3 regions of the Lactococcus sp. FSL K6-0773 genome follow, and region 1 is predicted to be linked to each of the others. Evidence: predicted binding sites of a transcription regulator. Region 1 holds the regulator's gene; each other region holds the start of a gene.
The links. Region 1 encodes Rex, which represses fermentation and respiration genes when NADH is low (regulators of the CRP and FNR family bind a similar motif). Its sites were predicted from a motif close to TTGTGAANTANTTCACAA; they were not measured.
Positions count from the first base shown of each region.

Region 2: the regulator Rex is predicted to act here: its motif matches at 1,830-1,847, upstream of pflB (formate C-acetyltransferase).
Region 3: the regulator Rex is predicted to act here: its motif matches at 1,965-1,982, upstream of MHB61_RS04200 (2,3-butanediol dehydrogenase).

Region 1 covers NZ_JBBOVF010000001.1:755,017-759,209, forward strand. The annotation lists gene MHB61_RS03635 (ABC-F family ATP-binding cassette domain-containing protein) at 1-1,224, opposite strand, end outside; gene MHB61_RS03640 (Spx/MgsR family RNA polymerase-binding regulatory protein) at 1,402-1,794, opposite strand; gene MHB61_RS03645 (redox-sensing transcriptional repressor Rex) at 2,019-2,669, shown strand; gene radC (RadC family protein) at 2,757-3,437, opposite strand; gene glmS (glutamine--fructose-6-phosphate transaminase (isomerizing)) at 3,568-4,193, opposite strand, start outside.
Region 2 covers NZ_JBBOVF010000001.1:1,206,502-1,210,694, reverse strand. The annotation lists gene MHB61_RS05670 (class I adenylate-forming enzyme family protein) at 1-629, opposite strand, end outside; gene MHB61_RS05665 (magnesium transporter CorA family protein) at 821-1,738, shown strand; gene pflB (formate C-acetyltransferase) at 1,999-4,193, shown strand, end outside.
Region 3 covers NZ_JBBOVF010000001.1:873,801-877,993, forward strand. The annotation lists gene MHB61_RS04190 ((S)-acetoin forming diacetyl reductase) at 49-810, opposite strand; gene MHB61_RS04195 (hypothetical protein) at 836-1,063, opposite strand; gene MHB61_RS04200 (2,3-butanediol dehydrogenase) at 1,051-1,905, opposite strand; gene MHB61_RS04205 (FtsW/RodA/SpoVE family cell cycle protein) at 2,130-3,374, opposite strand; gene MHB61_RS04210 (TVP38/TMEM64 family protein) at 3,594-4,193, opposite strand, start outside.

The sequences.
Region 1 (4,193 bases):
TAAGACAGTATTGGAAGCTGTCAATCTTCCTTGTTCTTGGTCATAATATCCCAAAGTAACATTGGCACCCAATTTTGCTTGACCTGCTAAAAATGGAATCTGTCCAACAATTGACTTAATCAATGTTGTCTTACCTACTCCATTTGGTCCAACAATAGCAAGGGACTCACCTTTACGCTCGTCAATGTTAATCGGACCAGAGAGACGATTATCTTCATAACCTACCGTTGCTTCTGAAACGGTTAAAACAACATTTCCAGACGTTTTTTCAGGAGTAAAAGTAACATTGGCCGATTTATCATCACTTGTTGGTGCGTCTAAACGCTCCATTTTCTCCAACTTTTTACGACGCGATTGCGCCATTTTAGTCGTCGAAGCCCGAACTAAATTTCTGGCAACATAGTCCTCTAATTTAGCAATTTCTTTTTGTTGTTTTTCAAAATTTTTGAGTTCTAACAAGAGTTTTTGCTCTCTTTGTTCAACATAGCGAGAATAATTTCCAGAAAAACGAGTCAATTCTCCTCTAGATAATTCTAAGACTTCATTAACCACTTTATCCAAAAAGTAGCGGTCATGACTGACAATTAATAAACTACCTTCGTAATTTTTAAGGTAATTTTCAAGCCAAGCTAAAGTTTCAATATCCAAGTGGTTAGTTGGTTCATCCAAAATCAAAAGTTGTGGTCTTTCAAGCAACATCTTAGCAAGAGCCAAACGTGTTTTTTGTCCCCCTGATAAACTTGAAATTTCTCTTTCCCACATTGCATCATCAAAACGAAAACCATTTAAGACAGACTTAATTTCAGATTCATAAGTAAATCCATTTTTCATCCGAAATTCTTCTGATAAAGCATCGTAACGTTTCATCAAAGCTGTCAATTCATCCCCAGCAAGTTCTCCCATTTGCAATTCCATCTGGCGCAATTGTTTTTCCATTTGGCGAAGCGAATCAAAAACAGAGAGCATTTCGGCAAATATTGTCCTTGAGGAATTCAGCCCAGTATCTTGCGCTAAATAATTCATTGTCAAATCTTTGGTCTTGGATACAGTTCCGCGACTCGCTTCTTCAACTCCAGCAATAATTTTAAGCAAGGTTGACTTACCAGCTCCATTTCGGCCAACTAGGGCAATTCTTGAATGGTCTTGTAAACTAAAATTGATATTTTCAAATAAAACATCGCCACCAAAAGTGCGTGCAATTCCATTCCCTTGCAGTAAAATCATGATATTTATCCTCTTCGTTAAATCTCAAAGCATATTTTTAATACTTCGTTTTTCCTTTTCATATGATAGAAAAGCAGTCCTTCTATTATAGCATTTAAGGCAAGCTTTTTGTAGTTCTTCCAAATTCTTAAAATTAAAAAGCTTACCAGATCTGATAAGCTAAAAATAAAATTAATATTAGACTAAAATTAATCTTTCACGCAATTCAATTCTCCTAACTTCTGGTGGAATAAACGCTCTGATTCCATCCTCGTTAAAACCAATCAATAGACAGTCCTCGTCAAAAATTAATGGTCGTTTTAGAAGACGTGGATTTTCCTGAATTAATCCAAAAGCTTTTTCTAGTCCTAATTCATCGAAATTATAATTTAAAGATGCGTATGTTTTCCCTCGGGTCGCAATTATATCCTCAAATCCGTTTTCAGTCAAGGATAAAATTTTGATTAAATCATCTTTTTCCATAAAATCTTTTGATAAATTAATTTCTTCAAATTCAATGTGATGTTTACGTAACCATTTTTTAGCTTTTCTACAAGATGAACATGAACCACTAAGATAAATTTTAATCATATTTTCTCCCTATCTATTTTTTCATATTTCTATTCTAACATGAAAGCGCCTTAATTAAAAGGGGAAAATAAATATTTTTTTAGAATTGTAATCAATTTCTCATTTTTTACGAATGTTCCATTCCTTTTGTTTGATAATTTCACAAATTTTTGATAAAATTATCACAAAGAAACTAAATATTAATTAGTTTTAATAAAATCGAATTAAATTTTTGAGGTATAACAATGACTGATCATAAACCAAGCAAAAGCTTGCCTAAAGCAACTGCTAAACGACTGCCACAGTACTATCGACTGTTCAAAAGTCTTGTCGAAGAAAATGTGACACGCACAAACTCACAACTTATTTCAGAAAAAATTGGAGTAGATGCTGCCACAATTCGCCGAGATTTCTCTTTATTTGGCGAATTAGGCCGACGTGGATACGGCTATGAAACGAAAGTGCTCCGTGATTTCTTTGGAGAACTTCTTGGCCAAGACCAAGAAACGCATATCGCTCTGATTGGTGTCGGAAATCTCGGTCGTGCATTACTTCATTATCAATTCCAAGATAGAAACAAAATGAGAATCACGCAAGCCTATGATATTTCTGGCAATCCCTTAGTTGGAACACAAACAGATGATGGAATTCCAATTTATAATATTTCTGATTTAGAAAAAAATGTTAAAAAATCGGATATCAAAACAGCAATTCTCTCTGTTCGCAAAGAAAATGCCCAAGAAGTTGTTGACACTCTAGTCAAAGCTGGTATCAAAGGTTTCCTAAACTTTGCCCCAATTCGTTTGAAAGTCCCTTCAGATGTGGTTGTTCAATCAATTGACTTAACTAAGGAGCTGCAAACACTACTATTTTTCATGGGAGCTCAAGAAAACTAAATTAGTACAAAATAAAAGAACAGTTTTTATTGACTGTTCTTTTTCTTTGCTTTATAGTTGAGAAGTGATTGTTTGTTATATAATCCTTCATTTTCTGATCTCTTCTTCCCGAAAGCTAAAATAATTACCAGCCCCTACAATAATATGATCAATAAAATTGATCCCCACATCCTCGCAAGATTTTTTTATTTTGGTAGTAAATATTTTATCAGCTTGACTTGGTTTTAAATTTCCTGAGGGATGATTATGTGCAACTAACAGTCCTACTGAGAGATTTTTTATTGCATGATAAAGAATCTCTCTAGGGCTTGCAGTTGCCTGATTAACCGCCCCTATAAAAATTGTCTTTTTTTCAATAATTCGATTTTGACCATCTAAATAAGTCGCCACAAGATGCTCTTGCTCAAAATTTTGCATTTCAAAAGCAAGACTCAAGCCATATTCTCTGGAACTCAAAACTTGACCGTAACGTTTTCTATTAGTGGTTTGTATCCTTTTTCCAAATTCAATCATTGCTCGAATTTCAATGGATTTTGCCAGTCCAATGCCTGAAATTTCTCTGAGTTCATTAATCGAAGCTTTGCGCAAATTATCCAAAGTTTCAAAATGTTGAAGAATTTCCAAGGCCAAATTTAATGATGAGTATTTTTTTGTCCCTGTTCGCAATAATATCGCTAACAGCTCAACATCAGACAAGCACTCTTCTCCTAAAAATTCTAAGCGTTCCCTAGGTTGCATCGGATACGGATTTTCTTTTAGTTCATACATACTATTATATACGGAAAAATCTGGCCTTTGTCACTGACAAAAGATTAATTAACCAAAAAAGTTCTGATGAATCTCAGAACTTTTTATTTTTAGTTATCATTTTACTGACAGAGATTTCTGTCAGTAACTTTTATTCAACTGTTACTGCTTTAGCTAAGTTACGTGGTTTATCAACATCAAGTCCACGCTGCATTGACGCATAATAAGCAATTAATTGTGTTGGAATAACCATTGAAATTGCTGACAAATAAGGATGAACTTGGTTGACAACAATTGTATCATCTTCACGAGCCACTCCTTCTTCAACAATTGTGATAGCTGAGGCTCCACGAGCCACTGTTTCCATTACATTTCCACGAGTATGAGCTGCTACTTCTTCATTATTAGAAATTAAAGCAAGTACTGGAGTTCCTTTTTCAATCAATGAAATCGTTCCATGTTTTAATTCTCCAGCAGCAAATCCTTCACATTGAATATAAGAAATTTCTTTTAATTTGAGAGAAGCTTCCATTGCTACATAATAATCTTGTTTTCGACCAATATAGAAGGCATTGCGAGTAGTTGGCAATAAGTCAGCTACAATTGCTGCAATTTCATCCTTTTCAGATAAAGTGGCTTCAATTGATTGAGCAACTAAAGACAATTCTTTAACTAAATCAAATTCTTTTGCTTTAACTTCCCCTTCAGCCTCACCAACTGCCTTTGCAAGAAAAGCCAAAGTTGCAATTTGTCCTGTATATGCTTTGGTTGAAGCAA
Region 2 (4,193 bases), 450 kb from region 1:
TGGAAAGCTAAAATTTCTTCCTTATCAGGCATCCAATCCATTACAGTTCTTTGAAGCACCCAACGCCAACCCATTGAATTAGCAGAGTGAGCGATTAATTTTGGTACACCAGTTGTTCCAGAAGTATGAGTGAGATAAGCAATCTCATCACTGGCCAATTGCTGACTGTCAGCAATTTGAGTAGGTTTTTCCAAAGCAAATTTACTGACAGAAAGTTTTTTAGAATCTTCAAGATTCTTCATTTCATTTACAGTTTTGTCAGTAACTTGGTCATAAATGAGCCAAGGATTGCCTAAACGTCCAGCTAAAATATCCATTGTTTCGGCAGGAAGATGATAAGAAATCATTGCTGGAACAGCGCCTAGATAAGAAACAGCAACAGCTAAAAGATAGGTATCAAAAGCACTTGATTTAAAAATAATGACTTTATCCGATTTTTTGATTCCCAACTCAGATAAGAGACTTGCCTTATCAACAATTGCTTGATGAGTCTTTTGGTAAGTCGTTTCAAGAGCTAGTTCGGGGAAAGCTCCAACAGCCTCATCAAAGATAATTGGGCTATCAGGAAACTGTTCAGCTGATTTTTTAAAGTTTAGATACAAATTTAGGGGTTCGTGTTTGAATTTCAAAAAAAATCTCCTCAAGTTAATAAGTTTATTATATCACAAAGTATTCTTTAGACCAATAGTTAATGTAAATGTTTTCTTAAGTCGTAGAGAATAAAATACTCGGAAAAAAAGTCTAAAATCTGCTACAATTAAAGGGACACTAAGAGGATTCCAATCCTCTTTTATCAGGAAAAGAAGGGATAGATAGGAAAATGATTAAAAATTATGAACTATCCAACGAAAAAAAATTAATTTCAACCTCTGAAATGAAGAATTTCACCTATGTTCTCAATCCAACACGTGAAGAAATTGGGAATATTTCTGAATACTATGACTTCCCTTTTGACTATTTATCAGGAATTTTGGATGACTATGAAAATGCCCGTTTTGAAACAGATGATAATGATAATAATCTGATTCTCTTACAATATCCTGCACTTTCTAATTATGGAGAAGTGGCGACTTTTCCATATTCTTTGGTTTGGACTAAAAATGAATCGGTTATTTTAGCACTTAATCATGAGATTGATAATGGCTTAATTTTCGAGCGTGAATATGATTATAAACGCTACAAACATCAAGTTATTTTTCAAGTGATGTATCAAATGACACACACTTTCCATGATTATTTGAGAGATTTCCGAACAAGGCGTCGCAGACTTGAACAGGGAATCAAAAATTCAACAAAGAACGACCAAATTGTTGATTTGATTGCCATTCAAGCAAGTTTAATTTATTTTGAAGATGCCTTGCACAATAATATGCAAGTACTTCAGGATTTTATTGATTACTTGAGAGAAGATGATGAAGATGGTTTTGCTGAAAAGATTTATGATATTTTTGTCGAAACAGACCAAGCTTATACAGAAACCAAGATTCAGCTCAAGTTACTAGAAAATCTCCGAGATTTGTTCTCAAACATTGTCTCTAATAACTTGAACATTGTCATGAAAATCATGACATCAGCTACTTTCGTTCTAGGGATTCCTGCAGTAATTGTTGGTTTTTACGGAATGAATGTTCCAATTCCTGGTCAAAATTTTAATTGGATGGTTTGGCTTATTTTAGTTCTAGGAATTTTATTATGTGTTTGGGTCACTTGGTGGTTACATAAAAAAGATATGTTATAAAATGGAGAAAAATCTCCATTTTTTTGCTCTTTGTGAAAAAATTAATTAGTGATTGCAGATTATGAAGTTAGCAATGTTTGTTAAAACTATTTTGTGAATTATTTATGAAAACGTTTTAAAAAAGTATAACAGATATTAAAATAATTGGAACTGTATTAGTAAAGAATCTGTAATTTCTCTTGAATTCTGTTTGCTATTCTCAAACTGTATGATATAATGAAGTTGTAATTTGAAACAGAAAGAACAAAGGAGATTTCAAAATGAAAACCGAAGTTACGGAAAATATCTTTGAACAAGCTTGGGATGGTTTTAAAGGAACCAACTGGCGCGATAAAGCAAGCGTTACTCGCTTTGTACAAGAAAACTACAAACCATATGATGGTGATGAAAGCTTTCTTGCTGGGCCAACAGAACGTACACTTAAAGTAAAGAAAATTATTGAAGATACAAAAAATCACTACGAAGAAGTAGGATTTCCCTTCGATACTGACCGCGTAACCTCTATTGATAAAATCCCTGCTGGATATATCGATGCTAATGATAAAGAACTTGAACTCATCTATGGGATGCAAAATAGCGAACTTTTCCGCTTGAATTTCATGCCAAGAGGTGGACTTCGTGTTGCTGAAAAGATTTTGACAGAACACGGTCTCTCAGTTGACCCAGGCTTGCATGATGTTTTGTCACAAACAATGACTTCTGTAAATGATGGAATCTTTCGTGCTTATACTTCAGCAATTCGTAAAGCACGTCATGCTCATACTGTAACAGGTTTGCCAGATGCTTACTCTCGTGGACGTATCATTGGTGTCTATGCACGTCTTGCCCTTTACGGTGCTGATTACCTTATGAAGGAAAAAGCAAAAGAATGGGATGCAATCACTGAAATTAACGAAGAAAACATTCGTCTTAAAGAAGAAATTAATATGCAATACCAAGCTTTGCAAGAAGTTGTAAACTTTGGTGCTTTATATGGTCTTGATGTTTCACGTCCAGCTATGAACGTAAAAGAAGCAATCCAATGGGTTAACATCGCTTATATGGCAGTATGTCGTGTCATTAATGGAGCTGCAACTTCACTTGGACGTGTTCCAATCGTTCTTGATATCTTTGCAGAACGTGACCTTGCTCGTGGAACATTTACTGAACAAGAAATTCAAGAATTTGTTGATGATTTCGTTTTGAAGCTTCGTACAATGAAATTTGCTCGTGCAGCTGCTTATGATGAACTTTATTCTGGTGACCCAACATTCATCACAACATCTATGGCTGGTATGGGTAATGACGAACGTCACCGTGTCACTAAAATGGACTACCGTTTCTTGAACACACTTGATACAATCGGAAATGCTCCAGAACCAAACTTGACAGTCCTTTGGGATTCTAAACTTCCTTACTCATTCAAACGTTATTCAATGTCTATGAGCCACAAGCATTCTTCTATTCAATATGAAGGTGTTGAAACAATGGCTAAAGATGGATATGGCGAAATGTCATGTATCTCTTGTTGTGTCTCACCACTTGATCCAGAAAATGAAGAAGGACGTCATAACCTCCAATACTTTGGTGCGCGTGTAAACGTCTTGAAAGCAATGTTGACTGGTTTGAACGGTGGTTATGATGACGTTCATAAAGATTATAAAGTATTCGACATCGAACCTGTTCGTGACGAAATTCTTGACTATGATACAGTTATGGAAAACTTTGACAAATCTCTCGACTGGTTGACTGATACTTATGTTGATGCAATGAATATCATTCATTACATGACTGATAAATATAACTATGAAGCAGTTCAAATGGCCTTCTTGCCTACTAAAGTTCGTGCTAACATGGGATTTGGTATCTGTGGATTCGCAAATACAGTTGATTCACTTTCAGCAATTAAATATGCTAAAGTTAAAACATTGCGTGATGAAAATGGCTATATCTACGATTACGAAGTAGAAGGTGATTTCCCTCGTTATGGTGAAGATGATGATCGTGCTGATGATATTGCTAAACTTGTCATGAAAATGTACCATGAAAAATTAGCTTCACACAAACTTTACAAAAATGCTGAAGCTACTGTTTCACTTTTGACAATTACATCTAACGTTGCTTACTCTAAACAAACTGGTAATTCTCCAGTACATAAAGGAGTATTCCTCAATGAAGATGGTACAGTAAATAAATCTAAACTTGAATTCTTCTCACCAGGTGCTAACCCATCTAATAAAGCTAAGGGTGGTTGGTTGCAAAACCTTCGCTCATTGGCTAAGTTGGAATTCAAAGATGCAAATGATGGTATTTCATTGACTACTCAAGTTTCACCTCGTGCACTTGGTAAAACTCGTGATGAACAAGTGGATAACTTGGTTCAAATTCTTGATGGATACTTCACACCAGGTGCTTTGATTAATGGTACTGAATTTGCAGGTCAACACGTTAACTTGAACGTAATGGACCTTAAAGA
Region 3 (4,193 bases), 120 kb from region 1:
AAAATAAAATGAACTGTCAAGATAAAAACTTGACAGTTCATTTTTAGATTAATGGAATTGCATTCCTCCATCAACAATAATTGTTTGACCGGTAATATAGTTTGAATCAGGGCCAGCTAAGAATGAAACAACATTTGCCACATCTTCAGGCTCAGATAAACGTTTCATGGCAATATCTTTTGCGAAAGTTTGCATTCCCCATTCATCATCTTTACCAGCATTTTTACCAACTTGATGCGCAATATCAAACATCATTGGTGTTTTTACAATCCCTGGTGCATAAGCATTAACTGTGATTCCTTCTTCTGCTAAATCACGAGCAGCAATTTGAGTCATCCCACGAACAGCAAATTTTGAAGAAGAATAGAGCATTAGATTTGGATTTCCAACAACTCCAGCTTGTGAGGTTGCGTTGATAATTTTACCTCCATGACCTAATTTTCTAAAAAGTGCTGTTGATGTTTGTGTCCCCCACAAAACTCCACCAACATTAATATTATAGACCTGATGAAATTGTTCAGGTGTAATTGTTTCAATTGGTGTTGTTGGGGCAATTCCGGCATTATTAACTACAACATTTAAATCACCAAATTTGTCGACAACAGCATTCAAAGCTGAAATAACTTGTTCACGGTCGGAAACATCAGCTTTAATCGCAAATGAGTTTTCTCCAAGTTCTTTTGCTGCTTTTTGAGCTGTTTCTTCGTTGTAATCAATAATAGCTACTTTAAAACCATCATTATAGAGACGTTTTGCGATTGCAAAACCTATTCCTTGACCTGCTCCAGTAACTGCTGCAATTTTAGACATCTTATTTCTCCTTTATTTATTTATTTTATAGACCTTTACCAGTTGGTGAAACTAAAATTTTAACAGCTGTTTCATTATGATGAATCAGCGTATCGAATCCTTTATCAATCAAATCATCCAAACCGATTTTAGCTGTGATGAATTGGTCCAATTTTATTTTACCTGTTGATACTAAATCAATTGTTTTTGGATGAGTGTTATTATAAGCAATCGTTCCTAAAAGGTTAGCTTCTTTGATTACTAATTTTGCCATATCAACACTAGCGGCTTGCCCCAAATTGCGACAATGACAACTGTTCCACCCATACGAATCGCATCTAGACAAGCGTCAAATCCCGGTTGGACAGAGGTACATTCAAAGGCTGCGTCCACTCCTTTTTCATTAATTTCATGAACTTTAGCTTGAATGTCATCTTCAATTGGATTGAAGAAATAATCAGCAACTTGTGCTTCTTGTGCTTTTTTACGACGAAGTCCACTAGGTTCACTGATGATAACAGTATGTCCTTGCGCTTTTGCAACGGCAGCAGTTAATAGTCCAATTGGTCCAGCACCAACAACTAATACCGTACTCTTTTCACTTAAATTTGCTCGTTCAACAGCGTGATAGCCGACTGATAGTGGCTCAATTAGAGCAGCTTCATCCAATGGTAAGTTATCAGGAATTTTGTGAACCCAACGTTCATCAACAGAAATTTTTTCAGCCAAACCTCCACCATTTCCGCCCAAACCAATAAAGTTTGAGCCTTCTGAGAGGTTATAATGTCCAGTTTCACTTGTATCAGTCCCTTCGGGAACGATATAAGGTTCGACAACGACATGGTCACCTACTTTAAGTCCGCTTACTCCTTCACCTATAAAATTTACAACCCCAGACATTTCATGTCCAAGAGTGACTGGTGGTACTTCTCCAGTAATTGGATTAGGATGTTCTGCTGACGGACAAAAAATTGGGCCATCTAAAAATTCATGGAGATCTGTTCCACAAATTCCACACCAAGCCACATCAATGCCAACTTGGCCAGCTTTTACTATTGGTTCATTAATTTCATCAATGCGGATATCCCCGCGGTCGTAAAAACGTGCTGCGCGCATAAAAACGCCTCCTCTATATAGGATGGTTGTCGTTTCAGGCAATCAATTAAATTTAGTATTTGAGATTTCTCTCACGAGTTTATTCTATCATTATTTCTAATAATTTACAAAAATTTAAAGCGTTTTCTTCCTTGGTATATATAGACTTTTAAATATTTTATCGTAATAAAAAAGCTACTGAATTTTCTGTCAGTAACTTTTACTTTTTGTATTCTTATTAATTGTTAATGTCTATTTCTTCGACGATTTTTTCGACTATCACCCTTAACTGGAATTTGTCTTTGTTCCTTGACAAATTCTGGTAATTGATTATATTTCATTGATAAAACGAGCCCTAAGCCGATGATATTTGCCATTAAGGCCGATCCCCCTTGAGAAATGAAGGGTAAGGGAATACCTGTTAAAGGAACAACACCAATCGCTGCTCCAATATTTTCAAAGACATGGAAGAGAATCATCATAGTAATACCCGTTGAAATATAGGTATAAAACTGATTATTTGATTTGAAAGTTACTCGAATCATTCGATAAATCAGCATAAAGTAAAGGAAAATCAAAAAGGCTGATCCAATAAATCCGAAATCTTCAGCAATGACAGTGAAAATCATATCTGATTCTCGAACGGGAACATTGACATTAGCTACACCAATTCCTTTACCCCAAAGACCACCAACACCAACTGAAATCAATGAGCGTGCTTGTTGAAGACTGAAAGTCTGAGAATATTCAAAAGGATGTAACCATGCGATAAAACGATTGACCTGATACTGAGCAAAACTGGTACTTTCAAGAAATTTTTGTCCTTCTGGTGAAGCAACTAGAGCAACAATTCCTACAGCTACTGCTGCTACGAAAAAAAAAGCTGGCGCAAGTATTTTCCAAGAAATACCAGCAACTAAAATAATTCCAGCAAAGATAGCTGCAAAGACCAAGAAAGTTCCGAAGTCTTTTTGAAAGACTGATAAAATGGCAACTGGAATTGTTTCAAGTATCAGAAGTCCGATTAAGCGGAAATCATCTTTGAGTACTCGTTTTTTTAGATTATTTTGGAAGGTAACCACAATCCTAGCCGAAAATAAAATATAGGAAAGTTTCATAAACTCGGACGGTTGAAAAAGATTTCGTCCTCCAAAAGCGAGCCAGTTTTTTGCACCTGTTGAAGCATAGGTTGCTTTATCGTAGAAAAAGATCGGTAGAACCATTAATATAAGACCTAATAGGTAAAAAAATGGTGTTAAATTCCATAAAAACCTTGAATCCATATGCATGACAATTAAAGCAACAAAGAGTCCGACAATAACCCAAGTTCCTTGTTGAACAACTAGATTCGTTGCTTGCGTGGGGTGGTCATGACTTACTGCAACATAAAGTGCGTAAAGACCAATCAATATTAACATAAAGGCTGGTAAAATTAGCCCATAATCAATTCGTGAATCAAATGTAAATCTATTTGCTTTCTTGTTTTTCAAAACTAGCTCCAGTCAGTTTAATCTTGTTTTGGCAATTCATTTGGGCAATTTGCTATCACTTAGTTCTAACTTTTGCTTCAAATTTACAAAAACAATTTTATTATTGAGGTGACTTCTGTTTAATATCATAAATCCATTCTATTATACAATTTTTTTGGATGATTTGGGCATTCTTTCTCAAAAATTCCAATAAAAAAACACTGAAGCACTTTCAGCATTTTATAAAATGTGCCCAAGAAGGTCTCCTCCAAAAATCAAAAGATAAGAATAGAGGAGAATTGGCAATGGTTTACATAATAAGATACTCCAAGTGAAGAATTTCCAACTCATTTTTGTTTGACTTGCTATTAAAACAAGGGCATCATCTGGGGCAATAGGAGATAAAATGAGGAGCGCGAAAACAATATTAAAGCGTTTTTGCCCCTTATCCAACCAAGCCATGTATTTATTATATGTTTTTTCTTTGACAAAAGTTTTGGCTAATGAAGAACCATATTTTTTACCAAAGTGAAAAAGTAAAAAAGAGCCCGCAACAATTCCAAAGTAATTATAAACAAAACCCCAAACTGGTCCAAAAATCATGACCCCTGCTGCCATTGTAATCCCACCTGGTATGATTGGAACAATGACTTGCAAAATTTGCATACAAAGGAAGATTAATGGTCCTAAAAAACGATGTGCCACAATCAATTGTTGTAAGACCGCTTGATTTTGAAATGCGCCAAGGCGCCATAAATAAATGCCACCAACAATTGTCGCAACAAAGCCAAGAATAGTAATTAAATTAAAAACTCGTTTGATATATCTTAATACGTTATC